DNA from 2 places in the Amycolatopsis sp. NPDC051045 genome. Region 2 is predicted to be linked to the other one. Evidence: riboswitches for the same ligand, from Rfam matches in the RefSeq annotation. Region 2 holds a riboswitch; the other holds the start of a gene.

Region 1 (14,535 bases), on a different contig from region 2:
GGTGACCATGGATCCGAGCATGCCAGCAGGTCAGCGCCATCGCTGGCGGAAATCCGCCACGGCGTTGGGTGCGTGGGGCCGGGGCGGGGGAGACCCGTAGACTGCGAGGTCGTGAGCCTTACCCTCGGTATCGTCGGCCTGCCCAACGTCGGCAAGTCCACCCTGTTCAACGCGCTGACCCGCAACGACGTGCTCGCCGCGAACTACCCGTTCGCGACGATCGAGCCGAACGTCGGTGTCGTGCCGCTGCCGGACCCCCGGCTGGACAAGCTGGCCGAGCTGTTCAAGTCGGAGAAGACGGTCCCCGCCGTAGTGTCCTTTGTGGACATCGCGGGCATCGTGAAGGGCGCCTCCGAGGGGGCCGGGCTGGGCAACAAGTTCCTGGCGAACATCCGTGAGGCCAACGCGATCTGCCAGGTCATCCGTGTGTTCGACGACCCCGACGTGGTGCACGTCGACGGCCGCATCGACCCGTCGAGCGACATCGAGACGATCAACACCGAGCTGATCCTCGCCGACCTGCAGACCCTCGACAAGGCGCTGCCGCGGCTGGAGAAGGAAGCGCGGACGAAGAAGGAGAACAAGCCCGCGCTGGACAACGCCCAGAAGGCGAAGGAGATCCTCGACGCCGGGCGCACGCTCTTCCAGGCGCAGAAGGAAGTCGACTTCGACGCGCTGCGGGAGTTGAGCCTCCTCACGACGAAGCCGTTCCTGTACGTCTTCAACGCCGACGAGTCGGTGCTCACCGACGAAGCCCGCCGCGAGGAGCTGACCAAGCTGGTCGCGCCCGCGGACGCGGTGTTCCTCGACGCGAAGGTCGAGGCGGAGCTGCTGGAGCTGGACGACGAGGAGTCGGTGCGCGAGCTGCTCGAGTCGGTGGGCCAGCCGGAGCCGGGCCTGTACTCCCTGGCCCGCGCCGGCTTCCACACCCTCGGCCTGCAGACGTACCTGACGGCGGGCCCGAAGGAGTCCCGCGCGTGGACGATCCCCCAGGGCGCAACGGCCCCCCAAGCGGCGGGCGTCATCCACACGGACTTCGAGCGCGGCTTCATCAAGGCAGAGATCGTCTCGTACAACGACCTGATGGAGGCGGGCTCAATGGCGGCCGCCCGCGCGGCGGGCAAGGTCCGCATGGAGGGCAAGGACTACACCATGGCCGACGGCGACGTGGTCGAGTTCCGCTTCAACGTCTGACCAGGCGCCGTGATGGTGCATCGCTGGTTGTCACTTTCATCGGGCGCAGGAAGTCCTGCACCCGATGAAAGCCTCGTGACCTAGCCGAGCACGCCCAGCAGCAGAACGGCGAGCAACACCACCGCGGGGGCGAGGGCGTTGATCCAGGCGCGCTGGGCGGCGGACAGAGTGCTGTTCATGGGGCGTTCCCTACGGGCGAACCGATGCTTCCGCAGGATCAGCGCGCTGATCATGCCCCGCGTTAACAGCTGTGATCGAAATCTCAGCCGTCCAGGTGATGGCGGTTTCGGGCGGTGAACCAGAGCACGCCTCCGGCCGCTGCCACCATCGTTGCGAACGCCGCCGTACCGACCACGATTGCCTGAGTCATCTCGTCTCCCTCCCGAAAGTCCGGTAACCGAAAGACGTCAAACCGCGGCAAAGGTGCACTCAGCGTTACCGAGGTCACAGATCAGCGAGCACCGCGTCGATCTGTGCGGCCAGTGAGAAGTCCTTCGCCGTCAGGCCGCCCGCCGAATGCGTGCTCAGCCGGAAGGTCAGCGTGCGCCAGCGGATGTCGATGTCGGGGTGGTGGTCGGCCGCTTCGGCGAGCTCCGCTACCCGGTTCACCACCTCGATCGCCTGGGGGAAGCTCGCCAGCTCCACCTCGCGCGAGATCACCGCGCCGGTGCGGGTCCAGCCGGCGGTCAGCCGTTGATCAGCTTCGGAGTCGCTCAAGATTTCCGTCATCTCTCCATGGTCGTCCGTCCTGGACTACGCTGCACGGTTGCCACGGGAGTCCGGTCAGCCGGGCTGAGAGGCGGGTCACCCGCGACCGTTCGCACCTGACCGGATCATGCCGGCGATGGGAGGGCTTTCCCTCCTCGTCCGGAGAAGTGCAGGAGGGTAGATGAAACGCAGGGCTGTTCGCGCCGCGACGGCCATCGCCGCCGTCAGTGCCGTCGCCACGGCGTGCTCGCTGTCGGACGGGTCCGGTGACACGCAGCAGACGCCCACCGTCACCCTCGTGACGCACGACTCCTTCCTGGCGCCGCAGGAGGTGCTCGACGCCTTCCAGAAGCAGTCGGGCATCAAGATCTCCGTGCTCAAGCAGGGCGACGCCGGATCGCTGACCAACAAGCTCGTGCTGACGAAGGCCAACCCGATCGGCGACGTCGCGTACGGCGTCGATTCCACCTTCGCCTCGCGGGCACTCGGCGAGGGCGTCTTCGAGCCGTACACCAGCCCCGAGGCCGACCGCGGGCCCCAGCGCTACGCCGTCGACCCCGAGCACCGGCTGTCCGCGGTCGACGTCGGCGACGTCTGCGTCAACGTCGACACGAACTACTTCACCAGCCAGGGGATCCCGGCGCCGTCGACCTACGACGACCTGGCCGACCCGAAGTACAAGGACCTGCTGGTCGCCGAGGACCCGGCGACGGCTTCGCCCGGCCTGGCGTTCCTCCTCGGCACCGTCGCGAAGTTCGGCGAGGCCGGCTGGAAGGACTACTGGACGAAGCTCAAGGCCAACGGCGTCAAGGTGGTCAGCGGCTGGGAAGAGGCCTACACCAAGCAGTTCTCCGGCTCGTCCGGCAAGGGGCCGCGGCCGATCGTCGTCTCGTACGCGTCGTCGCCGGCCGCCGAGGTCGGCGACGACGGGAAGCCGCGCACCAAGGCGCTGCTCGACACCTGCTACCGGCAGGTCGAGTACGCCGGCGTGCTGGCGAACGGCAAGCAGGTCGAGAACGCGCGCAAGGTCGTCGACTTCCTGCTCTCCCAGCAGTTCCAGGCGACGGTCGCCGCCAACATGTACGTCTACCCGGCGCGCCAGGGCGTCGACCTGCCCGCGGGCTGGGCGCAGGTCGCGCCGCTGCCGCAGAAGCCGCAGACGCTGCCCGCGGACCAGGTGCAGGCCGGGCGTGAGAAGTGGATCGGCGAATGGCGCACGCTCGTGCAGTGACGCCCGGGGCCGGGGGCTCCGCCACCCGGAGCCCCCGGAAAGCAGCTGTGACATCCGAGGCTTCGCCTCGGGCCGGGGGCTCGGCCACCCGGAGCCCCCGGAAAGCACCAGTCCTGGCCCCGCCGCGGACCGCCCGCGGGGTCGGGCTGGCGCTGCTCGGCCTGGCGCCGATCGGGTTCCTGGTGGTGTTCTTCGCCTGGCCGGTGCTGGCCATCGTCGGCCGCGGGTTCGCCGCGGGCGGGCTCGACGTCGTGCTCGGCGACGCGCGGACCTGGCAGCTGGCCGGGTTCACCGTCGCGAGCGCGGCCGCCTCGACGGTGGTCGCGGTGCTGGCCGGGCTGCCGGTGGCGTTCCTGCTGGCGCGGGTGCGCCTGCCCGGCGTCGGCCTGGCGCGGACGCTGGTGCTCGTGCCGTTCGTGCTGCCGACGGTGGTGGTCGGGCTCGCGTTCCGGGCGCTGTGGCCGGACGGCGGCGTGCTGCCGATCGTGCTGGCCAACGCCTTCTTCAACGTCGCCGTCGTCGCGCGGACCGTCGCGGGGCTGTGGGCGCGGCTGGATTCGCGGACGACCGACGCCGCCCGCGCGCTGGGTGCGTCGCCGTGGCGGGCCTTCCGGTCGGTGACGCTGCCCGCGCTGGCGCCCGCGATCGCGTCCGCCGCGGCCGTGGTGTTCCTGTTCTGCGCCACCAGTTTCGGCGTCGTCCTGATCCTCGGCGGCGCCCGCTACCGGACCCTGGAGACCGAGATCTACCTGCGGACGGTCGACCTCCTGGACCTCTCGGGGGCGGCGGCGCTTTCGCTGATCCAGTTCACCGCAGTGGTCGCCGCGCTGGTCCTCGGCGGGCTGGCGCGACGGCGCAAGGAGGGCGCCAGGACCGGTTCCGGCGGAGCGCGGCGGCCGAGGGGCGGCGAGTGGTGGGCCGTCGGCGCCGCGGGCGTGGTCCTCGCGCTGCTGCTGACGCCGATCCTCGCCCTGCTCGCCGAGTCGGTGTCCACTGAGGACGGCTGGAGCCTCGCCGGGTACCGGGCCCTCGCGAGCACCGGGGAAAAGGGCGCGCTCCAGGTGTCCGGCTGGGACGCCGCGCTGAACTCGCTGAAGGTGGCCATCGACGCGACACTGCTCGCCATGGTCGTCGGCGTGCTCGCGTCCGTGGTGCTGGTGGTGCTGCGCCGGTCGCCCGCAAGAGCCGCGCGGGGACTGGGCGAAACGATGGACGCCGTCCTGATGCTCCCGCTCGGGGTGTCCGCGGTGACCGTCGGCTTCGGCTACCTGGTGACGCTCGACGCATTGCCCGGCGACCTGCGGACGTCGCCCTACCTCGTGCCGCTGGCCCAGGCCCTGGTGATCATCCCGCTGATCGTGCGGATGGTGCTGCCGGTGCTGCGCTCGGTCGACGTCCGGCTGCGGCAGGCCGCGGCGACGCTCGGCGCGAGCCCGCTGCGGGTCTGGCGGGAGATCGACCTGCCGCTGACGCTGCGGCCGCTGGTCGCGGCGGCGGGGTTCGGCTTCGTCGTGGCGCTCGGCGAATTCGGCGCGACGAGCTTCCTGGCCCGCCCGGCGGCGCCGACGCTGCCGGTCGCGGTCGCGACGCTGATGGGACGCCCGGGGGAGCTGAACAACCAGATGGCGTACGCGGCGTGCGCGCTGCTGATGCTCGTGACGGTGCTGGCGGTCACACTGATCGACCGGCTCGGGGCCGCGCGCGGCCGGGTGGGAGAGTTCTGATGGCGCTCTCGGTACGGGACCTGACGGTCCACTACGGATCGTTCGCGGCGGTGCGCGACGCCCGGCTGGACATCGCCGACGGCGAGGTGCTGGCGCTGCTCGGCCCGTCGGGCTCGGGCAAGTCGACGCTGCTGCGCGCGATCACCGGGCTGGAGCCGTCGGCGCGCGGCTCGGTGAGCTGGGACGGCGAGGACCTCGGCGCGGTCCCGGTGCACCGGCGCGGCTTCGGCCTGGTGTTCCAGGACGGCCAGCTGTTCGGCCACCGCGACGTCGCCGCGAACATCGCGTTCGGCCTGCGGATGCACGGGGTCCCGCGGGCGGAGTGGGCGCCGCGGGTCGCCGAGCTGCTGGCGCTGGTCGGGCTCTCCGGGTTCGAACGACGGCGGGTGACGGAGCTTTCCGGCGGTCAGGCGCAGCGGGTGGCGCTGGCCCGGGCACTGGCCCCGAAGCCGCGGTTGCTGCTGCTCGACGAGCCACTGTCCGGTTTGGACGCCGGGTTGCGCGAGCAGCTGGCGATCGACCTGGCGGACCTGTTGCGGCGCAGCAAGATCACGGCTTTGCTGGTGACGCACGACCAAGAGGAGGCGTTCACGCTCGCCGACCGGGTGGCGGTGCTCGACGCCGGCGAGGTCCGCCAGGAGGGCGCGGTCCGGCGGGTGTGGCGCAACCCGGCGGACGATGACGTGGCGAAGTTCCTCGGCGTGACGACGTTCGCCGAGGGAGTCGCGGCGGGCGGAGTGGTGCGCACGTCCCTCGGCGACGTGTCGATGCCGGATGTCGACGACGGCCCGGTGCGGCTCGGGCTGCGGCCGCATGCGCTGAAGGTGTCGGCCGAAGGCGTCTCGGGCGAGGTCGTCGCGGCGGTCCACCGGCGGGAGCACGTGCGGCTGGTGGTAAAGCTCGCGGAGTCCACTGTGGACGCGGTCGCCCCGGCGGCGTCGGATCTGCGGGCCGGGGACGCCGTGCAGCTGGAGCTCGACCCGGACGGCGTCGCGCTGGTGGGCTGACGCCGTCCGGAAAGAACCTCAGCCGTCGCGAGTGGACAGCCGCGCGTAGGCCAGTGACAGCCCGATCACGATGTAGCAGGCCGCCCGCAACGCGCCTTCGCCGAGCATCTGCGTGCCCATCGGGTCCTGCAGCACCTCGGCCGGCGCCATCGACCAGTTCTGCGTCAGCAGGAACGGGTGCAGCCAGTCCAGCGAGGTCAGGAACCCGAGGATGGTGAACACGATGTCGGCCGCCAGGACCGAGGCCACCACCAGCATCGGGTGCTCGGTCCAGCTGGAGATCGCCAGCGCCACCGCGCCGACCGCCCACAGCTGGAGGACCACCCAGCCCGCCACCAGCAGGAGCCGGGCCAGTGCGCCGCCCAAGGACAGCGTGGTGCCCGACAACGTGAACAGCGAATCCGTGCCGTTGATGATCAGCCCGGTCACCACGCCCGTCACGCACATGGCCAGCACCGAAACCACCGACACCGTCGCGACGCCGAACGCCTTCACCGCCAGCAGCCGGCCCCGCCCCACCGGGGCGATCAGCCAGCCGCGCAGCGTGCCGTGGGCCGTCTCGCCCGCGATCGCGTCCGCGCCGGCCATGGCCGAGGCCAGTGGCAGCAGCAGCGCCAGCGACATCACGATCGCCGCGATCGGCAGCACGAACGCGTTGTTGACCGCGGACGCCAGCAGCGCTCCGCCGCCGTCGTCCGGGCCGCCGCCCCCCGACGGGTTGTCGTCCACCAACGTGAGCCCGATGCCGATCACCACCGGGATCAGCGCCAGGAGCCCGAGCACGGCCAACGTCCGCGGCCGCCGGAAGATCCAGCGCAGCTCCGCGGCCAGCAGCCGGGTCAAGGGCACCGTGTCGTGGCCCGTGCGGGCCGCCGGTGCTTCGAGGACCGCCGTCATTCCGCCCCCTCCGTCAGCCGCGCGAACAGGTCTTCCAGCCCGGTGCGGGCCCGCGTCGCCTCGTGGACCGCGACCCCCGCGCCCACCAGGACCTGCAGCACCCGCGGGGCCTCCGCCGCCGTCAGGTCCGCCCGGACGCCGTCCGGCGTGAGCCGCGCGCCGATCCGGTTCTCCCGCAGCACTTCCATCGCCTGTTCGGCGTCCGGCGTGCGGACCAGCAGGGCCGCGTTCCCGGACTCCAGCAGCTCCGCCAGCTCGCCCTGCGCGACGACGTTGCCCGCCTGCAGCACGGCCACGTGCGTGCACGTCGCCTCGACCTCGGCCAGCAGGTGCGACGACACCAGCACGGTGACGCCCTCGGCGTGCAACTCGGCGACGATCCTGCGGATCTCCCTGGTACCAGCAGGGTCGAGGCCATTGGTCGGCTCGTCGAGCACGACCATCTTCCGCGGCACGAGCAACGCCGAAGCGAGCCCCAGCCGCTGCTTCATGCCGAGCGAATAGCCCTTGTACCGCCGCCTCGCCGCCCCGGTCAGCCCGACGCGCTCCAGCGCCGTGTCCACCGCGACCGGAATCCCCGCCGAGGCCAGCCGCGGTTCCGCCGCGGCGAAGCGCAGCAGGTTGTCGCGCCCGGACAGGAACGGGTGGAAGCCCGGCCCCTCGACCAGCGCGCCGACGTCCGGCAGCGCGTGCGCGGCGGCGTCCGGCATCGGCCTGCCGAGCAGCTCGACCTCGCCCTCGGTCGGCCGGACCAGCCCGAGCAGCATCCGGATGGTGGTCGTCTTGCCCGAGCCGTTCGGCCCGAGCATCCCGACCACGGAGCCTGCGGGGATGTCGAGGTCGACGTGGTCCACCGCGACCGTGCTGCCGTAGACCTTGCGCAGACCCCGGGTGCGCGCGGCGAGCGGGACCGCCGGGGCGGACGTCTCCGAAGAGACGTCCGTCCCGGACTGAAGGGCCGTGCTGGTCACTTCTGACCCAGCGCTTCGTAGAGGACCTGCTCCGGCACCGCACCGGCGGCGAACCGGCCGTCGTCGGTCAGCACCGCGCTGCCCACCTTCGTGGTGACGAGGTAGCCGCTGCCCCAGGCACCGTTGACCTTCTTGGCGAACCGCTCGAGCAGCGCCTTCGGGTCGGCGTTGCGGCCCTCGCGGCCGGACTGCTGCTGCTTCGGCGCCGCGTTCAGCGCGTCCGCCGGGACCTTGCCGGTGACGACGGTGTCCCAGCCGTCGCCGACGACCTTGACGTCCTGCTTGGCCTGCTCGGCCAGGTCCTTGTGCTCCTGGTCGACCGTCGGCGTCTTCTCCTGCACCTTGGCGCCCTTCGGCGGGGTGAAGGTGAAGAGGTCGGCCGGCTGCTGGGTGAACTCGATTTCGGTGAACGCCACCTCGAGCGCCGGCGTCGCCGTGCCGTTGCTCAGCACCGCGACCCGCAGCGGCAGCCGCGTCTGCGAGTCGACCGCGACGCGGATTTCGCGCAGCAGCGTCCGCTCGGTCGGCTTCGGCGTCAGGACCAGCTCGTAGGCCGGGCGGCCGGCGACGGTCGCGGTGCCGTCGACCGACACCGTGCTGCTCTCGCGGACCTTCGCGAGCAGTTCGGTCGAAGCCGTGACGGGGTCGGGCGTCTTTTCGCTGCCCGCGCCCTTCTGCTGGGCCACGTCGGCCGGGATGGTCACCTTGGTCGCGGTGTTCGTCTTGGAGCTGTAGTCCCAGACGGTCGTGCCGTCGTGGACCACGGTCTCCTGGCTCGCACCCTGCGTGACGGCCAGCCGGCTCTTGCCCGCGCCGTCGGTGAAGATGTGCGCCGAATCCATGTTCAGCGCCGACGCGCCCGGCACCGCGTTCCCGATCGCGGGCAGGCCCAGGTCGTTGCTCACCTTCAGCGTGCCGTCGAACGCACCCGGCTTCGCCTTGACCACCGACTGCACCAGGTCCTCGGCGCTCACCTGCGGCAACGCCGGCTTGTCGTCGGCGCTGGCCGGCATCGCGACGAACGCGAGCCCGCCGGCACCGAGCGCGGTGCCGAGGACCGCGGCGGTGATGCCCTTCGTCTTCGGTTTCATGCGTCTCTCCCTGTGGTGTTCCCGGACTCGAGTGTGCCCGGCTCCCTGACACCGACGCTTCCCTCTCGAGACTGAGATACCCCTGAAGGTTCTCCCTCCCCCGCTGAGATCGCGCTGAGAACCGGCGCACGACCTGCGCAAACCGGCCATGATGAGTCTCGTGAAACCTCGGGTATTGGTGGTCGACGACGAACCGGGCGTGCGGAAGGCCCTGCAACGCGGACTGCGCGCGGAGGACATGGACGTGGTCACCGCCGCGGACGGGCCCACCGGGCTGCAGCTGGCGAGCACGGGCTCGTTCGACGTCATCCTGCTCGACATCATGCTGCCGGGCCTGTCCGGCTACCGCGTCCTGGAGCGGCTGCGCAAGGACGGCGTCACCACGCCGGTGCTGCTCGTCTCGGCCAAGGACGGCGAGGTCGACCAGGCCGACGGCCTCGACCTCGGTGCCGACGGCTACCTCGTCAAGCCGTTCTCCTTCGTGGTGCTGGTCGCGCAGCTCCGGGCGACGCTGCGCCGGGCGGGCCCGGACGCGAGCCGCGGCACGCTGCGGCTCGGCGCGCTGGAGGTCGACCGCGGGCTGCGGCAGGTGCACTGGAACGGCGAGGAAGTCGGGCTGAGCCCGCGCGAGTTCGCGCTGCTGGAGGTGCTCGTCGGCCGGGCGGGCACGGTCGTCACGAAGGACGAGCTGCTGCGCGCGGTCTGGGGCGAGGAGCAGGCGGTGACCCGCAACCTCGTCGAGGTCTACGTCGGGTACGTGCGCCGCAAGCTCGACGCGGTCGGGGCCGGCGCACTGCTGCGGACCGTGCGGGGGCACGGCTACCTGGCCTCCGACGCGCAGCTCGACGAGGTCATCACCCCGTGAGCTCGTGGTGGCAGAGCCGGTCCCTGCAGGCCCGGATCACCGTGCTGGCCGCGACGATCACCCTCGCCTGCCTGCTCGGCCTGGCGGCATTGGCCGCCTCGAACCTCTCGCCGCTGCTCATCGGCTCGGTCGACCGCGAGCTGACGAGCGCGCTCGGCCCGGCCGGTGCCGAGGTGAGCGCGGGCCGTGCGCTGTCGGGCTCCGCCCCGGTGACGCTGCGGGTGCTGGACATCGCGGGCACGCCGGTGGACGGCGGCACCCCGGCCGGCCTGACGCCCGCGGACGTCTCCACGCTCAAGGCCGGTCAGCCGGTGCAGCGCGACGGCGCGCGGTACCTGGGCACGGTCGTCAGCGCACCGGACGGGGCCCAACGGCTGGTCGTGGCCGGCGCCGGCCTGGTCGGGTTCTCCGCCGCGGTCCACTACGGCGGGGTGTGGCTGGTGGTCGTCGCCTCGGTGGGCGCGCTGGTGGCGGGCTTCGCGACGTGGCTGGTGGTGCGCCTGTCGCTGCGGCCGGTCGCGCGCATGCGCGGCTCGGTGCGGTCGCTGCCGCCGGGGGCGCGGCTGGCGCTGCCCGACTCGCACGACGAGCTGCGGGCACTGGCGGAGGAGTTCAACGCGCTGCTGGAGCGGCAGGAACAGGCCAGCGAGCGGCTCCGGCGCTTCACCGGCGACGCCGCGCACGAGCTGCGGTCGCCGGTCGCGTCGATCCGGGTGCAGGCCGAGGTGGCCGTCACCAACCCGGATCCGGAGCTGGCGCAGGAGACGCTGTCGGACATCCTCACCGAGGCCGAGCGGTTGTCGGCGCTGCTGGACGGGCTGCTGTCGCTGGCCCGCTCGGACGCGGGGGAGGTGCCGCCCGCTTCACCGGTCGAGCTGGTGAGCGAGGTCCGCGCGGCGGTGGCCCGCCTCCCGGCGGGGGCGCCGGAGACCCGGGTGAGCACCGCGGTCGCCCAGGCGTGGGCGTCGGCCGCGCACGCGGAGGTGGAGCTGGTGCTGGACAACCTGCTGCGCAACGCCTGCCGCTACGCGCGCGGGCAGATCGTGGTTTCGGTGCTGGCGACGCGGTCTTCGGTGCGGGTGGTCGTCGACGACGACGGCCCGGGGATCGCCGCGGAGCACCGGGAGAAGGTGTTCGACCGGTTCTACCGGATCGCCGACGACCGGGCCCGTTCGTCGGGCGGCACGGGCCTGGGCCTGGCGATGGTGGCGGAGACGGTCCGCCGCCGCGGCGGCCGCGTCCAGGTGGGCGAGTCCCCGGACGGCGGCGCGCGGTTCGTGGTCGTCTGGCGCGCGGCCGGCGGCGGGGCTTCCGGGTAAGTTCCGGGACTGTGAACGCTGTGATCGTGGGAGCCGCACTGGTGCGTGACGGCAAGTTGCTGGCTCAGCAGCGGGCCTGGCCGCCGAAGCACGCGGGGCAGTGGGAGCTGCCCGGCGGCCGGGTCGAGGAGGGGGAGTCCGAGGCCTTCGCGCTCGCCCGCGAGTGCAGTGAGGAGCTCGACGTCGTCGTCGAGGTCGGCGGCCGGGTCGGGGAGGACATCCCGCTGCCCGGCGGCAGGGTCCTCCGCATCTATGCCGCGAAGCTCGTTTCGCCCGGGGAAGAGCCGCGGGCCGTCGAGCACCGAGCCGTGCGCTGGCTCGGGCCCGACGACCTCGACGACGTCGACTGGCTGCCCGCCGACCGGATCCTGCTCCCGGCCTTCCGCGCGCTGCTCAGTTAGCGCCGATCATCCGCAGCGCCGCGTCGAGCCGGTGCGAGCCGCGTTCCCGGGCGCGCTCCGCACCCGCTTTGCGCACCCGGTCCAGCTCCGCGACGTCGTCGAGCAGCGACGACGCGCGTTCCCGGAGGGGACGCAGCTCCTCGATCACGGCGTCGGCGACGGCGTCCTTCACCGCTCCGTACGACGAGAACTCCTCGGCCAGGTCTGCCGGCGACCCACCCCGGCACGCGGCGAGGATCTCCAGCAGGTTCGCCATCCCCGGCCGGGTCTCCGGGGCGTGGACCGGCACCGAACCGCCGTCGGTGACCGCGCGGCGGATCTTGCGGCGGATCTGGTCGGGCTCGTCCAGCACGAACACCACGCCCGCCGCGTCCCGCGTCGTCTTCGACATCTTGCGCGTCGGGTCGGCGAGGTCCCTGACCCGGGCGCCCGCGGGCGGGAGCACCGCCTCCGGGATGGTGAACACGTCGCCGTAGGTGCCGTTGAACCGCTTCGCGAGGGTCCGCGTCAGCTCGACGTGCTGCCGCTGGTCCTCGCCGACCGGCACCTCGCCGGCGCCCTGCAGGAGGATGTCCGCGGCCATCAGCGCCGGGTAGGTCAGCAGCGACAGCCGTACCCCGGCCTGACCTTTGGACTTCTCCTTGAACTGGATCATCCGCGCCGCCTCGCCGTAGTTGCAGGTGCACTCCAGGACCCAGGTCAGCGCGCCGAGCTCGCGCGCCAGGTCGGACTGGACGAACACCCGCTCGGGATCGATGCCGGCGGCGATCAGCACGGCGAGCTGCTCCCTCGCCAGTGATCGGAGTTTCGCCGGGTTGTGCGGCGTCGTCATGCCGTGCAGGTCGGCGACGAAGTACAGGTCGTCCGCGCCGCCTTCGAGCGCCCAGCGGCGGACGGCCCCGAGGTGGTTGCCGAGGTGGACGTGACCGGACGGCGTGATCCCGGACAGCTTGCTCATGGTGCCTTCCTTCCGAGGGGAGGGGCCACCCCGGAGAAGGCACGAAAAAGGCCGCCCGTCCCGGGGCGGCCGCTGGGTGTTTCAGCGCAGGGTCAACGGGCCGCCGAGGGCGGCCACCAGCTGGCGGTCTGCGCGCGCATGGATCGAGCATAGCCGAAGTCCGCGAGCGGGTTTACCGTCTTAACCATGTATGTCGTCCTGCTGAACTACACGGCTCCCATCGAGGACATCGACCTGGCGCTCCCGGATCACGTCGAGTGGCTGAACAAGCAGTACGAGCACGGCCACTTCCTGGCGTCCGGGCGGCGGAACCCCCGCATCGGCGGCGTCATCATCACGCGCCCGCTGAACCGCGGGAAGCTCGACGCCATCCTGGCGTCCGACCCGTTCTGCGTGCGGCACCTCGCGCGGTACGAGGTGATCGAGTTCTCGCCGACCAAGACCGCTCCGGAGCTGCGCCTGCTCAACGAAGCGGTGACGCACTAGGCAGCCAGCTCCAGCTTCGCCTTCTTCAGAGCCAATACCGGGCACTTCTTGCAGCGCGGCTTCGACCGGCAGCACTTCTTCTTGACCTTGCCGGCCTTCATCAGCTTGCGCACGACTTTCCGCGGGTCATCCGGCTTCTTGCCCACGCGCACGCTCCCTCGGATCGGCCAAGTTCACCGCTTACCCACGTTAGGTGAGCCTAACCGATTGGGGGGCGTGGGGCTGCTCACAATGGGCCGGGAGGTATCCTTGGTGAGGTCCGCGTGTGACCAGAGCCGGTCACGGGATGCCTGATGGGCTTACGCGGCCATCCAACCCTTGAAGTTCAGGAGTTCTCGCGTGCCCGCAGCCAGCGCTACCGTCGAAACCGGCCGGCCGACCGGTAAGACCCGGCCCGACCTGCGCAATGTCGCGATCGTAGCCCACGTCGACCACGGCAAGACCACACTGGTGGACGCGATGCTCCGCCAGTCCGGTGCCTTCGCCGAGCGCGCCGAGCTCGTCGACCGCGTGATGGACTCGGGGGAGCTCGAGCGCGAAAAGGGCATCACGATCCTGGCGAAGAACACCTCGATCCACCGCCAGACGCCCGAGGGCTCCGTGACCATCAACGTCATCGACACCCCCGGCCACGCCGACTTCGGCGGCGAGGTCGAGCGCGGCCTGGCCATGGTCGACGGCGTCGTGTTGCTGGTCGACGCGAGCGAGGGCCCGCTCCCGCAGACCCGGTTCGTGCTGCGCAAGACCCTCGAGGCCGGCCTGCCGGTGATCCTGCTGGTCAACAAGACCGACCGCCCCGACGCCCGGATCGCCGAGGTCGTCGAGGAGACCCACGACCTGCTGCTCGAGCTGGCCAGTGACATCGAGGACGCCGACCACGACGCGATCCTCGACCTCCCGGTCGTCTACGCCTCCGCGCGCGCCGGCAAGGCGAGCCTGGAGCGGCCCGCCGACGGGGAGATCCCCGAGAGCGAGAACCTCGACCCGCTGTTCGACACCCTGCTCCGGCACGTGCCGCCGCCCGCCGCCGACCTCGACGCCCCGCTGCAGGCGCTGGTCACCAACCTCGACGCGTCCAACTTCCTGGGCCGCATCGCGCTGATCCGCATCCACGCCGGCCGGCTGCGCAAGGGCCAGACCGTGGCCTGGATGCGCGAAGACGGCACGGTGCAGAACGTGCGCATCTCCGAGCTGCTGGTCACCGAGGCGCTCACCCGCGTCCCGGCGACCGAGGCGAGCGCCGGCGAGCTCGTCGCCATCGCGGGGATCCCGGAGATCACCATCGGCGACACCCTCGCCGACTCCGAGAACCCGGTCGCGCTGCCCCGGATCACCGTCGACGAGCCCGCGATCTCGATGACCATCGGTGTCAACACCTCGCCGCTGGCGGGGCGCAACGGCGGCGACAAGGTCACCGCGCGGCTGGTCAAGGCCCGGCTGGACCAGGAGCTGATCGGCAACGTCTCGATCCGCGTCCTGCCGACCGAGCGCCCCGACACCTGGGAGGTCCAGGGCCGTGGCGAGCTCGCGCTGGCCATCCTCGTCGAGCAGATGCGGCGCGAGGGCTTCGAGCTGACCGTCGGCAAGCCGCAGGTGGTCCTGCGCACGATCGACGGCAAGCTGCACGAGCCGTTCGAGCGCCTCTACATCGACTCGCCGGAAGAGCACCTCGGCGCGATCACC
Region 2 (14,535 bases):
TGGAACGGACGGCTTCGCGGCCGAGCCAGAAGGCGGACCCTTCGTCGCCGAGCAGCCAGCCGTAGCCGCCCGTGGTGCCGGCGAGCCGTCGTTTGCGGATCCGGCCCACGATCGAGCCGGTGCCGGCGACGAGGACCGTCCCGTCCGGCGCCGAGGTCGCCGACGCGTACGCCACTTCGGCGTCGGCGACGGTCCGGACCGCGCAGGTGAGGCCGATCCGCGCCCACGCCGCGTCGAAGACCGCCGCCACGCCCCGGTCGCTCAGCTTGCTGACCCCGGCCATGCCGACGACGCACGCCCGCACGGCGGCGGGGTCGTGGGGGCCGAGCGCCGCGGTGATCGCGTCGGCGATCCGGCCCGCGGCGACCTCGGGCGCGTGCGCGTTGGGGTTGGCGCCTTCGCCGCGCCCGGTGCCCAGCACCGCGCCGGCGGCGTCGACCAGCGCCGCCCTGGTCGACGTGCCGCCGGCGTCGACGCCCACCGCGAAGCTCACCGGGTTTTGGTCACCTTCAGCAGGCCGCGCGGGCTGTCCGGGTCGCCGCCGCGGGCCAGCGACAGGCCGAGCGCGATCCGCTGGAGCGGGAGGATCTCCAGGATCGGCGCCAGCTCTTCGACCGTCGGCGCGACGTCGATGCGCAGCGCTGCCGGCACCTCGGCGGCGGCCGAGCCGACCGCGAGGACGTCCGCGCCGCGCTTGCCGACGGCCTCGAGGACCTCGTGCATCGCCCGGCCGCCGTGCCCGGCGCTGGTCACCGCGAGCACGGCGGTCTCGCCGTCCACCGCCGCGACCGGGCCGTGCAGCAGGTCCGCGCCGCTGTACGCGCGGGCGGCGAGGTAGCTGGTTTCGGCGAGCTTGAGCGCGCCTTCGAGCGCGGACGCGTAGGAGTAGCCGCGGCCGGTGGTGAGGACGCGGTCCACGAAGCGGTACCGGTCGACCGCGCGCTGCACGCCTTCGGCGGCGCCGTCGAGGGTCTGCTGCGCCAGCTCGCCGATCTTGTCGGCGTCGGCCGCCTTGCCGCCGCGCACCGCGTCGATGAGCAGGTACAGCGCCATCAGCGTCGCGGAGTACGTCTTGGTGGCCGCGACGGCCTTCTCGACGCCGGCGCCGATGTCGATGCCGAGCTCGGACGCGGCCCGCAGCGGGGAGTCCGGGGTGTTGGTGACGGAGACCGTCAGCGCGCCCTGGCGCCGCGCCGTTTCGGTGACCTCGATCAGGTCGGGGGAGCCGCCGCTCTGGCTGACCGTGACGAACAGCACGTCCCGCAGATCGGGCCGCGCGCCGTAGAGCGTGGCCGTGGAGGGGGAAACCAGACCGGCCGGAAGGCCGAGCAGTACCTCGATCAGGTACTTCGCGTACAACGCTGCGTGGTCGCTCGATCCACGCGCGGCGAGCAAAGCGAACCGTGGGGGCCGTTGTGCGATCTTTTCCGCCACTTCGGCGATTTCCGCCTGACGCTGCACCAGCCCCGCCAAGACGTCCGGCTGCTGGGCGATCTCCGCGGCCATGTGCGCGCCGGGCCGTTGTTCCGTCATCATTTTCCTCTCCACCTCCGGCATTATGTACCGGACTCAGGCGGCGTCGGTCAGGTCTAGACCAATCTTAGTGGGGCGGCACGTTTGGGGAAAAGGGTACGTTTCTTACGGGGACGTGGCGTGCGATGAGGGAAGACATAGGGAGTCGGGCATGTTGGAGACCACCACCACGGGCGAGGCGGGCGTCGTCGCCGGGATGCGCGGGCAGCGCGAGCCCAAGTACTGGGCGCTGAAACAGCACCTCCTCGACCTCCTGGACGTGCTGCCGCCGGGGTCGCCGATCCCGACCGAACGCGCGCTCGCCGGGGAGTTCACGGTCTCCCGCACCACCGTCCGCCAGGCGCTGGCCGACCTGACCGCCGAGGGCCGGCTGCACCGTGTGCAGGGAAAAGGCACTTTCGCGGCCGAGCCGAAGCTCGCGCAGCGGCTGCAGCTGTCCTCCTACACCGAGGACATGCGCAAGCAAGGCCTGAAGCCGTCGTCGAAGCTGCTGGAAGTCGAGGAAATGCCGGTCGAAGGCGACCTCGCGAAGCTGCTGGGAATCCGGACCGGCGCGAAAATCCTTCGCCTTCGACGACTTCGACTGGCGGACTCCCAGCCGATGGCCCTGGAGACGACGCACCTCCCGCTCGGCCGTTTCCGCGGGCTGCGCAAGCACGTCTCGGCCGGCGGGTCGTTGTACGCCGTTCTACGCGAGCACTACGGCGTCGAGCTGGAGCGTGCGGAAGAGACGATCGAGACGTCGCTGGCGGGGCCGCAGGAAGCGGAAATGCTCGGTGCGGACGTCGGCATGCCGGTGCTGATGCTGACCCGCCACTCGTTCGCCACGGACGGCAAGCCGGTCGAGTTCGCCCGCTCGGTCTACCGCGGTGACCGCTACAAGTTCGTGACGACGCTGCTGCCGTAGGCAGCGCGGTTGACGGCGGTCCCCGGTCGCGGTGAAGTGACCGGGTGACTGCCACCGAAGACACCGGCATCCGGTGGGGAACCCGCGCCGCGCGGGGCGTGCTCGCGACCACCATCCTCGGGTCCGGCATGGCGATGCTCGACGGGACCATCGTCAACGTCGCCCTGCCCCGCATCGGCGCCGAACTGAACGCCTCCGTGGCGGGGCTCCAGTGGATCCTCGACGGCTACCTGCTGGCGCTCGCCGCGCTGATCCTCGTCGCGGGTTCGCTCGGCGACCGGTACGGCAGGCGCCGCACCTACCTCATCGGCGTGGTCTGGTTCGGGATCGCCTCCGGGCTGTGCGCCGCCGCGACGTCCACCGAAATGCTCGTCGCGACGCGGATCCTGCAGGGCATCGGCGGCGCCCTCCTGACGCCCGGCTCGCTCGCGATCCTCCAGGCGTCCTTCGCGCACGACGCCCGTGCCCGCGCGATCGGCGCCTGGTCCGGCCTCGGCGGCATCGCGGCCGCCGCCGGGCCGCTGCTCGGCGGCTTCCTCGTGCAGGTCTGGTCGTGGCGGCTGGCGTTCCTCATCAACGTGCCGATCGCGGTCGCCGTGCTCCTCATGGCGCGCAAGTTCGTCCCCGAATCCCGCGACACCGACGCCACCGGGCACCCGGACTTCGGTGCCGCCGCCCTCGGCGCCCTCGGCCTCGCCGGAGTGACCGGCGCGCTGGTGGAGGCGCCCGCCCGCGGCATCGGCGACCCACTCGTGCTGGTCGCGGGCCTGCTGGGGATCGCGGGGCTGGCCGGGTTCGTCGCCGTCCAGCACCGCTCGGCGGAACCGCTCGTGCCGCCGTCGCTGTTCCGCGACCGCACGTTCACCCTTTCGAACGCCTTGACGTTCGTCGTCTACGCGGCGCTGGGCGGCGTGATGATGCTGCTGGTCATGCAGCTCCAGGTGTCGCTCGGCTACTCGCCGACCGCGTCCGGGCTGGCCGGGCTGCCGCTGACGGTGATCATGCTGCTGCTCTCGGGCCGTTCGGGCGCGCTCGCGCAGCGCATCGGCCCGCGCACGCAGCTGGTGGTCGGCCCGATCGTGGTCGGCATCGGGATGCTGCTGATGCTGCGCATCGCACCCGGCGCGTCCTACCTCGGCACGGTGCTGCCCGCGGTCGTGGTGTTCGGGCTCGGCCTGGCGACGGTCGTGGCCCCGGTGACCGCGACGGTGCTCGCCGCGGCCCCGGACCGCTACGTCGGCGTCGCGTCCGGCGTCAACAACGCCATCGCCCGCTCGGGCGGCCTGCTGGCGGTGGCGGTGCTGCCCGCCGCGGCCGGGCTGACCGGGGAGGCGTACGCCGACCCGGTCGCGCTCACCGCGGGCTGGCGGACGGCGCTGATCATCTGCGCGGCGCTGGCGATCGCGGGTGGGCTGATCGCGCTGGGCATCCACAACGGCGTCCTCGAACCACCTCCGGTGGCGAAGCCGGACGACGAGTGCCCCCACCTGGGCGAGTGCTACCACTGCGGCGTCGAGGGGCCGCCGACGCACATCCGCCGAGGCTCCTCCGTCGCCGGCTCCTGAGCTCGGTCACCCCGTCGCGAGGATCTCGGCGAACATCGCCGGGTCGGCGTTGCCGCCCGAGACCAGGGCGACCGTGCGCCCGGCGGGCAGCTCGTCGGCGTGGAACAGGTACGCCGCCGTCGTCACCGCGCCGCTGGGCTCGGCCACCAGCCGGGCCTTGCGGGCGAGGACGCGCACGGCCTCGCGGATCTCGTCCTCGGTCACCGTGACCATCTGATCGACGACGGCCTGCAAATGGGCGAAGGTCAGCTCGGACGGCTGCGAGCGCAGGCCGTCGGCGATCGTGCGGGCGCGGTCGGCCTGCGGCCAGCGGACCAGCTCGCCCCGCCGGAGGCTGTCGGCGGCGTCCGCGGCCAGCGCGGGCTCGACCCCGATCACGCGCGCCCGCGGGCACCGGGCCTTGAGCGCGGTACCGACGCCGGCCGCCAGCCCGCCACCGCTGATCGGGACGAGCACGACCTCGACGTCCGGCAGGTCCTCGGCGATCTCGAGGCCGGCGGTGCCCTGCCCGGCGATGATGGCCGCGTCGTCGAAGGGCGGCACGAGGGTCAGCCCGCGTTCGGCGGCCAGTTCGCGCGCTTTCGCCTCGTGCTCGCCGATCGGCACCTCGATGACTTCGGCGCCGTACGAGCGCGTGGCCGCCACTTTGATCCGCGGCGCGACGTCCGGCACGACGATCACCGCGGGCACGCCGTACCGTTGCGCGGCGTACGCGACCGCCTGCGCGTGGTTGCCGCTCGAGTACGCGATGACGCCGCGGGCGCGGGCCGCGTCGTCGAGGGCGGCGATCGCGTTGAACGCGCCGCGGACCTTGAACGCGCCGACCGGTTGCAGGCTTTCGGGTTTGAGCCACAGGGTCCCGCGGGGATCCCACGTCTGGAGCAGCAGGGGCGTGCGCACGGCGACATCTTCGACGCGCTTCGCGGCGGCCTCGATGTCAGAGATCGTCACCAGTTCCATGTGCCGAGTATGTCAAGAAAACGTTCGATATGGAGTGTCTATTGTAGACAGTCGGAGTGGCGCTCCTCACGCTGTGGCAACGCGGGGAGTTCCTCGCGCGCCTTACACGTTGGGCAGGGGAGAAGACTTACTACCGGATCGGGACCATGAGCAAGGAGAACGCAGCGACTTCCGAAGTGAAGGAAGAAAAGTCCGGCTTGAGGATCGCGCAGGTGATGGCGGCGGCGCTCGCGGCGGTGACCGCGGCGCTGCTCGGCTCGACGCTGGGCGTGGCGGGCACGGTGGTCGGCGCCGGCGTGGCGAGCGTGGTGTCGACGGTCGGCAGTGAGCTGTACCTGCGCTCACTGCAGCGCACCCGCGAGGCCGCGCTCAAGGCTCGCCAGCTGGCGACGTCGGGCATCCGGCGGCGGGGTCCCGCCGAGCCGGGGGACGTGCCGATCACCGACCAGCCGACGGTCCAGCTGGCGAAGCCCGAGGCGGTTTCGCGGCTGCGCAAGCTGCGCTGGCCGTTGCTCATCGGCACGAGCGCGGTGGCCTTCGTGGTGGCGATCGTGTCGATAGTCGGCTTCGAGTCGGCCACGGGAACGCAGATCGGCGGCGGCACGGGCTCGAGCATCGGCAAGATCTTTGCGGGCGGCGACGGTCACCCGGCCGAGACGCCGTCGACGACCCCGCCGACATCGACGGACGACACGCAGGTGTCCCCGACGGAGACGACCACGACGCCGCCGTCGGACACGTCGACGGCCCCGACGACCTCCTCGGAGTCCCCGACGTCCACCCCGAGCACGACGACCCAGCAGCCGTCGACCTCGGCCCCGGCGACGACGGCAACCCCGCCGACCAGCAAGGGCGCGGCGGCGACCCCGACCCCGTGAGTCCGTGAAGGCCACCCCAGCGGGTGGCCTTCACGGCTGTCAGGGGAGGCGGGCTCGCAGCTCCCGCGCCGCGGCCTCCGGGTCCTCGGCCTCGGTGATCGCCCGGACCACGACGATCCGCGACGCCCCCGCGTCGAGGACCTCCGGGAGCCGCGGCCCGTCGATGCCGCCGATCGCGAACCACGGCCGGTCCGGGGTCCAGGCCGCCGTCGCGCGCACCAGATCAAGGCCTGGCGCCGGGCGGCCCGGCTTGGTCGGCGTCGGCCAGCACGGCCCCGTGCAGAAGTAGTCGACCCCCGGCTCCGCGGCCGCGGCGAGGGCCTGGTCGAGAGAGTGCGTCGACCGGCCGAGCACGACCTCGTCGCCGAGGATCCGGCGGGCCAGCGGCACCGGGATGTCGTCCTGCCCCAGGTGGAGCACATCCGCCTCGACCGCCAGGGCGACGTCCGCGCGGTCGTTCACCGACAGCAGCGCCCCGTGGCGGGCGCACGCCTCCGCCAGCACCTCCAGCGCCGCGATCTCGCCGGCCGCCTCCAGCGCGCCGGTCTTGTCGCGCAGCTGGATGATGTCGACACCGCCGGCGAGGGCCGCGTCGGCGAACGAAGCCAGGTCGCCGCGGGTTGTGCGGGCGTCCGTGCACAGGTAAAGGCGCGCGGCGTCGAGGCGGGCGCGGATCTTGTCACCGGAGAGGGCGGGCATAGCGGCGACCGTACCCCGCGCCTTGACCAGTTGGATTATCAACGAATGGCACAGTAGGCTGGACGCGTCCGCACGGGAGCCCGAGGCACGGGCTGAGAGGGAGCTGCCGCTCCGACCGTGGAACCTGATCCGGGTCATGCCGGCGCAGGGAGCGTGATCCCATGACGAACCTGGCAGTGGTGGGCGGCGGCGTGATCGGCCTGGCCGCGGCGTGGCGGGCTGCCGCCCGGAACCACCGGGTCACCGTGTACGACCCCGAACCCGTCCGCGGCGGCGCGTCCTGGCTGGCCGGCGGCATGCTCGCCCCGGTCACCGAGGCCTGGCCCGGCGAAGAGGACGTCCTGCGCCTCGGTGAGGCCTCGCTGAAGCGCTGGCCCGGTTTCGCCCGGGACCTCGCGCAAGAGGGCGTCGACCCCGGCCTGGCCGGGCACGGGACGCTCGTCGTCGCCTTCGACAGCGCCGATGTCGGGCACCTCGACATCCTCGCCGGCTACCTGCACTCCCTCGGGCGCGCGGCCGAGCGGCTCACCGGCCGGGAGGTCAAGCGGCTCGAACCCGGCACCGGGTCCGTCCGAAGTGGACTCCACGTGCCCGGCGACCTGGCCGTGGACAACCGGAAACTGCTCAGCGCCCTGTTTGCCGCCTGCGAACGGCGAGGCGTCGGGTTCGTCCGCGAGCGCGTCGAAAGAATCCCCGACGCCGAAGCCGTCGTCCTGGCCGCGGGCGCCTGGACCGGGCGGCTGCACCCGCAGCTCGCCGACGCCGTCCGGCCGCTCAAGGGCGAGATCCTCCGGCTCAAGCCGCGCCGCGGCTGCCTGCCGCCGCCCACGCACACCGTCCGGGCCGTCGTCGAGGGCCGCCCGATCTACCTCGTCCCGCGCGGTGACCAGGAGCTCGTCCTCGGCGCCACCCAGTACGAAGCCGGCTTCGACCAGGCCGTCACCGCCCGCGGTGTGCGCGAGCTGATCGAGGGCGCCGAACGCGTCTTCCCCGCGATCACCGAGTACGAGCTGGCCGAGACCGCCGCCGGCCTGCGGGCCGGCAGCCGGGACGCGCTGCCGTACCTCGGCGTCCTGGACGACGGCGTCTTCGCCGCGACCGGGCACCACCGCAACGGCCTGCTGATGGCCCCCGTGACCGCGGACGCCGTGGTCGCCTGGCTCGAGGGGGACGAGCCGCCCGAAGGCACCGAAGCCGCGTCCCCCGCCCGCCTGCACCAGAAGGAGCACGTGTGATGGAAATCAAGCTCAACGGCGAGTGGACGGAGTTCCCGGACGGCGCGACCGTCGCCGACGTCCTCGCCGCGACCGGCGGGCCGCGGCCGGGGATCGCCGTTGCGGTCGACGGGGTCGTCGTCCGCCGCGCCGACTGGCCGGCCACGCCCGTGCCCAAAGGTGCGGGCGTCGACGTGCTCACCGCGGTCCAGGGAGGCTGAAATGGACGAAGAACCGCTGGTCATCGGCGCCTGCAAGCTGACGTCCCGGCTGATCATCGGCACCGGCGGCGCGGCCAACCTCGCCGTGCTGGAACGCGCGCTGGTCGCGTCCGGCACCGAGCTGACCACCGTCGCCATGCGCCGCGCCGACGCCGAAGGCGGCTCCGGCGTCCTCGAGCTGCTGCGCCGCCTCGGCATCGAGCTGCTGCCCAACACCGCGGGCTGCCGCACGGCCGCCGAGGCCGTGCTCACCGCGCAGCTCGCGCGCGAGGCGCTCGATACCGATCTCATCAAGCTCGAAGTGCACGCCGACGACCGGACGCTGCTGCCGGACCCGATCGAAACCCTCGACGCGGCCGAACGGCTGGCCGCCGACGGGTTCACCGTGTTCGCCTACACGAACGACGACCCGGTGCTCGCGCTGCGCCTGGAGGAGGCCGGCTGCGCCGCGGTGATGCCGCTGGGCGCGCCGATCGGTACCGGCCTCGGCATCCGGAATCCGCACAACATCGAGCTGATCGTCGCGCGGGCGGGCGTGCCGGTGATCCTCGACGCCGGAATCGGCACGGCGTCGGACGCGACGCTCGCGATGGAGCTCGGCTGCGACGCCGTCCTGCTGTCCACCGCCGTCACCCGGGCGGCCGATCCCGAGCGGATGGCCGCGGCGATGCGGGCGGGCGTCGTCGCCGGACGGCTCGCCCGCGAGGCCGGGCGCGTACCGCAGCGCTTCTGGGCGCAGGCGTCGAGCCCGCCCCGCTGAACCGAGGTGGCTTACGGTGCCGATCGTTACCAATCCGACCACAGTCACAGCCGAATGGCTTCGCAGCAACGGTCACGTGCCGCGCGGAGGGGCGGCCTGCTTTTGGCCGGGTTGGTAACACCGAGCGTGACCCCGGACCCGTAAGGTGGACGGCATTTCCGGCGCACCCGCGGCGGGGCAGGGCAGAAGGAGCCAGCCGTGACGAGCACATCGGTCCAGGACGTCTCGGGCAGGTTGTACCTCGCCGTCGGCAGGCTGTCCCGGTCACTGCGGCAGGCCGGTGTGCCGGGGCCGGGCCACGGCGCCCTCTCGGCGCTCGCGACGCTGGTGCACGCGGGTCAGCTCCGGCTCGGCGACCTCGCGGCCAAGGAGGGGGTGGCCGCGGCGACCATGTCGCGGATCATCGCGTCACTGGTCGAAGCCGGGTACGTCAGCCGGGAGTCCGACCCGGTCGACCGGCGGGCGTGGCTGGCGAAGGCGACCGAAGAGGGGGAGCGGCTCGTCTCCGGGGTCCGCTCGACGCGGGTGCAGGAGCTGAACCGGCGGCTCGACCGGCTTGCGCCCGAGCACCGGGAAGCGCTGCTGGCGGCGCTGCCGGCGCTCGAAGCGCTGATCTCCGACGAAGACCGCTGAGCGGCTTCCTGCGCGTGCTGGGCCACCAGTCGATCGGCTGAACCTTCAGCGCTCCTCGGGAGCCAGCCGCCAGAAGGCCGAGACCGGGCCGACCTTGGCGCCCATCGGGTAGGCGTGCTCGACGGCGTGGGCGACGAACCACTTGCCGTAGTGCGCGGCCTCGACCACGGACATCCCCTTGGCCAGGCCCGCGGTGAGCGCCGACGCCATCGTGTCGCCCGCGCCGTGCGTGTGCGGCGTCGGGTACCGCTCGCCCGGCAGCTCCACGAACGTCGAGCCGTCGAAGAGGAGGTCGACGCACTCGGGGTCGGCCTGCAGGTGCCCGCTCTTGACCAGGACGTACCGCGGGCCCATCCGGTGCAGCACGACGGCCGCGGTGTGCATGCCCTCGCGGTCGGTCACGGTCATCCCGGTGAGCAGCCGGACCTCGTCGAGGTTCGGCGTCAGCACGGTCGCGCGCGGCAGCAGCTCGTCGCGCAGGGCCACGAGCCCGGCTTCGTCGAACAGCGGGTGGCCGTGCATCGACGCCGCCACCGGGTCGACGACGAACGGAATGCGGGCGTCCCGGCCGATCTCCGCGCGGTCGCAGGCCGCGGCGACGGCGTGGATGATCTCGGCCGACGCCAGCATGCCGGTCTTCGCTGCGCCGACGCCCATGTCCGCCGCGACGGCCTCGATCTGCCCGGCCACGATGTGCGGCGGCAGGTCGGCGCGGTCGTGCACGCCCAGGGTGTTCTGCACGGTGACGGCGGTGACCGCGACCAGGCCGTGCACGCCGCAGGTCAGGAACGTGCGCAGGTCCGCCTGCAGCCCGGCGGCACCGCCGGAGTCCGACCCGGCGATGGTCAACGCCGAGGGAGGGCTCGAGGTCATCGTCTTCCCGACTTCTGGTCTGGGCCAATCGGCCGCTTTTCCTTCATCAAGAGTCAACCACGGTGGCACATTGTGGGGGCTACTCACCAGTTCACGGGCGAAGGAGCCTGGATGAAGCTCTTCTCGGTGGTATTCCTCACGGCCGCTCTCGCGCTCTCCGGAGCGACGGCCGCGAACGCGGACAGCGCGAAGCTCTCCCACGTCACGACCGTCGGCGTGCACAACACGTACGACCCGGCGGCCTACGACTACCTGGCCCGGGCGCTGGACGCCGGGTCGTCGCTGATCGAGCTCGACGTCTGGCCGGACTTCTTCACCCACGAGTGGAAGGTCAGCCACTCGAACCCGCTGGGGAACAACAACAACTGCGTCGCGGCGACGTCGGCGGCCCAGCTGTACTCCGGCGGGAAGAACAAGAACCTGGAGTACTGCCTCGACGACATCCGGATCTGGCTGGCCGCCCACCCCGGGCACACGCCGATCACGCTCAAGCTCGAGATGAAGACGGGCTTCTCGGACAACACCGGCATGGGCCCGGACGAGCTGGACGCCACGTTCCGGGCGCACCTCGGCAGCGTCGCGTTCCGCCCGGCCGAGCTGCTCGGCAGCTACGGCACGCTCGACGACGCGGCCAAAGCGGACAACTGGCCGTCGGTGGACGCCTTGCGGGGCCGGGTGCTCACCGAGATCATCCCGGGCACGGTGGAGGAGGGGAACTCGACCGACACGCTGAAGACCGACGTCGAGTACGCGCGGTACCTGGTCGGGCTCAAGAACGCGGGCCGGCTCGGTGACGCGAACATCTTCCCCACCGTGCACGGCGCGGCCGGCGGTGACCCGCGGGACAAGTACACCGCCGACCTCAAGCCGTGGTTCGTGGTGTTCGACGGCGACGCGAACGCGTGGGTGACCCAGACCGGGCCGTGGTGGTACGACGCGAACCACTACTACGTGGTGATGACCGACGGGCAGAACGTCGCGCCGGCCATCGACGCCCACAACCCGACGGTCGAGCAGGCCAACCAGCGCGTCGCCGAGCTGGCGAAGCAGCACGCATCGGTGGTCACCGCGGACTGGACCGGGCTCACGACGGTGCTGCCCCAGGTGCTCGCCCGGGGTTAGACGGTCAGCACGAGCTCGCCGGACACCCGGCCGGACGCACCCAGCTCGTGCGCCTTGGCGACGTGCTCCAGCGGGAAGGTCTGCTCGACGCGGACGTGCGGCTGACCGGCCTCGATCAGTTCGACGAGGCCGGTCAGCCCGCCGCGGTCCGGCTCGACGAGGATCCCGGACGTCCGCACCTCAGCCGGTCCGCTGACTCACGATTCCCACCAGTGCGGCTGGTCGACGCCGGGTTCGTCCGGCAGCGGGAAGTGGAACGGGACACGGAGCCGCTCGGCGATCGCCTGACCCTTCCGCACGGCTTCGTCTCGCACTGATTCCGTTCGGCCGAGGTGCGGCACGAACCGGCCGAGGGCGACCAGGTGGAACTTCGGAGCGGCCACGACCACGCACAACTCCGTGTGCCAGCCGCGGGAGTCGCCGTCCCAGGTGATCTCGACGGCGACCGGTGTCAGGTTCTGCTCGGCCAGGTCGGCGAGCATCCCGTCCACCGTGTACTCCGGCGGCGGCTTCAGCAGGCCACGTTCGTGGAGGAGCGCGGTGCGGTAGCCGACCAGCCCCTTGCCTTCGTTGATGCCCGGTACCGGTGTGATGCCGGACTTCTCGCGCAGGGCCGTGATCACGCGCAGGAAGTGGCCTTCGGTGAGCCAGGCGTCGATCTCGGTGCGCAGCTCGCCGGGCAGGATCGCCCACAGCTCCTCGGGTTCCATCGGCCCAGTCTGGCAGTCCGGATGCCCGGTCCGCGGGCGATTTACCGCTCCAGCACCCAGAACGGCGACACCGGGCCCACCCCGGCGCCCAGCGGATAAGCCTCCGCGACACACCGCTCGATGAACTTCTTCCCCGCCGCCACGGCATCCGGCACCGAGGTGCCCTTCGCGAGGGACGCCGTGATCGCCGACGCCAGCGTGTCTCCGCCGCCGTGGGTGTTCTCCGTCTCGTACCGCGGGCCGCTCAGTTCGATGAACTCGCGGCCGTCCGACAGCAGGTCCACGCAATCCGCAGTGCCCGTCATGTGACCGCCCTTGACCAGGACCCAGCGCGAGCCGAACTCCAGCAGGGCCTCGGCGGCGGCGCGCTGCGATGCGGAGTCGACCACCGGAACACCGGTCAGCAACCGAACTTCGTCGAGGTTCGGCGTGATCAGCGTCGCGCGTGGGAACAGTTCCGTGCGGATCGCCTCCAGGGCGTCCTCGCGCAGCAGTGCGTGCCCCGTCATCGAGGCCGCCACCGGGTCGACCACCAACGGGAAGTCCAGGCCGAGCTCGTCGAGTGTCTTCGCCACCGCGCGGATGATCTCCGCGGTCGCCAGCATGCCCGTCTTCGCCGCGTCGACGCCCATGTCGGTCGCCACCGCCTTGATCTGCGCGGTGACCACGTCGGCCGGGATCTCGGTGAAGCCCTGCACGCCCAAGGAGTTCTGGACGGTCACCGCGGTCAGCGCGACCAGCCCGTGCACGCCGTTCGCGAAGAACGTGCGCAGGTCGGCCTGGATGCCCGCACCACCGCCGGAGTCCGAGCCGGCGATGGTGAGGGCGGTCCTCGGTGTCACGGCTGCACCACGGGCAGGTAGACCTTGTTGCCCTGCTCGCCGAACTCGGCCGACTTCTCCGCCATGCCGGCCTCGATCGCTTCCACAGTGGACAGTCCGTGCTCTTCGGCGTACTTGCGGACGTCCTGCGTGATGCGCATCGAGCAGAACTTCGGGCCGCACATCGAGCAGAAGTGCGCGGTCTTGGCCGGCTCGGCGGGCAGGGTTTCGTCGTGGAACGAGCGCGCCGTGTCGGGGTCGAGCGAGAGGTTGAACTGGTCGTTCCAGCGGAACTCGAAGCGCGCCTTGGACAGCTCGTCGTCCCATTCCTGCGCGTACTGGTGCCCCTTGGCCAGGTCCGCGGCGTGGGCGGCGATCTTGTACGTGATCACGCCGGTCTTCACGTCGTCGCGGTTGGGCAGGCCGAGGTGCTCCTTCGGCGTGACGTAGCACAGCATCGCCGTGCCGTACCAGCCGATCTGCGCCGCCCCGATGGCCGAGGTGATGTGGTCGTACCCCGGCGCGATGTCCGTCGCGAGCGGGCCGAGGGTGTAGAACGGCGCCTCGCCGCAGAGCTTTTCCTCCAGCTCCACGTTCTCCTTGATCTTGTGCATCGGCACGTGACCGGGGCCTTCGATCATCACCTGGACGTCGTGCGAGCGCGCGATGTGCGTCAGCTCGCCGAGGGTTTCCAGCTCCGCGAACTGGGCGCGGTCGTTGGCGTCGGCGATCGAGCCGGGGCGCAGGCCGTCGCCGAGGGAGAACGTCACGTCATACTGCCGGAGGATCTCGCAGAGTTCCTCGAAGTGCGTGTACAGGAACGATTCCTGGTGGTGCGCCAGGCACCACGCGGCCATGATCGACCCGCCACGGCTGACGATGCCGGTGACCCGCCGCGCGGTCAGCGGGATGTAGCGCAGCAGCACGCCGGCGTGCACGGTGACGTAGTCGACGCCCTGCTCGCACTGCTCGACGATCGTGTCGCGGTAGACCTCCCACGACAGCTTTTCCGGTTCCCCGTCGACCTTTTCGAGTGCCTGGTAGATCGGCACGGTGCCGACCGGGACCGGCGAATTGCGGACGATCCACTCCCGGGTCTCGTGGATCCGCTTGCCGGTGGACAGGTCCATGATCGTGTCGGCGCCCCAGCGGGTGGCCCACACCATCTTGTCGACCTCTTCTTCGACCGACGACCAGACGGCCGAGTTGCCCATGTTGGCGTTGATCTTCACCAGGAAGTTCTTGCCGATGATCATGGGTTCGGACTCGGGGTGCTTGCGGTTGGCGGGGATCACCGCGCGGCCACGGGCGACCTCGTCGCGCACGAATTCGGGCGAAACCCGTTCCCGGGCGGCGATGTACTCCATCTCGCGGGTGATGACACCCTGCTTGGCCCAGCCGAGCTGGGTGTTGTGCTCACGCCCGTCGGCCCAGCCCGCCCGCAGCCGGTGAAGTCCACTGTGGACGTCGATCTCGGCTTCCGGATCGGTGTACGGGCCCGAAGTGTCGTAGACGTCGAAGTGGTCCCCGTTGGAGAGATCGATCCGGCGCGCGGGAACGCGGAGCCCGGATTCGGTCTGGTGGTACACCTTGTGCGAGCCGGTGATCGGACCGGTCGTCACCTTTACGGCAGCGTTGT

Evidence for each region. A riboswitch is a leader RNA that binds a small molecule or an ion and turns the genes downstream of it on or off. The one in region 2 is predicted to bind thiamine pyrophosphate.
Region 1: linked by a shared signal. The riboswitch ahead of AB0M80_RS04665 (thiamine ABC transporter substrate-binding protein) and the one ahead of thiO (glycine oxidase ThiO) in region 2 are both predicted to bind thiamine pyrophosphate.

The regions. Positions count from the first base shown of each region.
Region 1 covers NZ_JBFBCC010000002.1:116,985-131,519, forward strand. The annotation lists gene AB0M80_RS04650 (AlkA N-terminal domain-containing protein) at 1-9, opposite strand, end outside; gene ychF (redox-regulated ATPase YchF) at 112-1,194, shown strand; gene AB0M80_RS04660 (4a-hydroxytetrahydrobiopterin dehydratase) at 1,639-1,923, opposite strand; TPP riboswitch at 1,956-2,062, shown strand; gene AB0M80_RS04665 (thiamine ABC transporter substrate-binding protein) at 2,084-3,133, shown strand; gene AB0M80_RS04670 (iron ABC transporter permease) at 3,295-4,857, shown strand; gene AB0M80_RS04675 (ABC transporter ATP-binding protein) at 4,857-5,864, shown strand; gene AB0M80_RS04680 (ABC transporter permease subunit) at 5,883-6,761, opposite strand; gene AB0M80_RS04685 (ABC transporter ATP-binding protein) at 6,758-7,732, opposite strand; gene AB0M80_RS04690 (sigma-E factor regulatory protein RseB domain-containing protein) at 7,729-8,823, opposite strand; gene AB0M80_RS04695 (response regulator transcription factor) at 8,972-9,688, shown strand; gene AB0M80_RS04700 (HAMP domain-containing sensor histidine kinase) at 9,685-11,007, shown strand; gene AB0M80_RS04705 (NUDIX domain-containing protein) at 11,019-11,408, shown strand; gene trpS (tryptophan--tRNA ligase) at 11,401-12,366, opposite strand; gene AB0M80_RS04715 (YciI family protein) at 12,553-12,852, shown strand; gene AB0M80_RS04720 (hypothetical protein) at 12,849-12,998, opposite strand; gene typA (translational GTPase TypA) at 13,192-14,535, shown strand, end outside.
Region 2 covers NZ_JBFBCC010000004.1:5,579-20,113, reverse strand. The annotation lists gene AB0M80_RS11160 (BadF/BadG/BcrA/BcrD ATPase family protein) at 1-493, opposite strand, end outside; gene AB0M80_RS11155 (SIS domain-containing protein) at 490-1,536, opposite strand; gene AB0M80_RS11150 (GntR family transcriptional regulator) at 1,685-2,440, shown strand; gene AB0M80_RS11145 (MFS transporter) at 2,485-4,005, shown strand; gene AB0M80_RS11140 (threonine/serine dehydratase) at 4,012-4,965, opposite strand; gene AB0M80_RS11135 (hypothetical protein) at 5,112-5,843, shown strand; gene thiE (thiamine phosphate synthase) at 5,883-6,542, opposite strand; TPP riboswitch at 6,605-6,710, shown strand; gene thiO (glycine oxidase ThiO) at 6,704-7,777, shown strand; gene thiS (sulfur carrier protein ThiS) at 7,777-7,977, shown strand; gene AB0M80_RS11115 (thiazole synthase) at 7,979-8,737, shown strand; gene AB0M80_RS11110 (MarR family transcriptional regulator) at 8,936-9,370, shown strand; gene thiD (bifunctional hydroxymethylpyrimidine kinase/phosphomethylpyrimidine kinase) at 9,416-10,243, opposite strand; gene AB0M80_RS11100 (phosphatidylinositol-specific phospholipase C domain-containing protein) at 10,355-11,365, shown strand; gene AB0M80_RS11095 (zinc-binding dehydrogenase) at 11,362-11,544, opposite strand; gene AB0M80_RS11090 (hypothetical protein) at 11,563-12,075, opposite strand; gene thiD (bifunctional hydroxymethylpyrimidine kinase/phosphomethylpyrimidine kinase) at 12,117-12,917, opposite strand; gene thiC (phosphomethylpyrimidine synthase ThiC) at 12,914-14,535, opposite strand, start outside.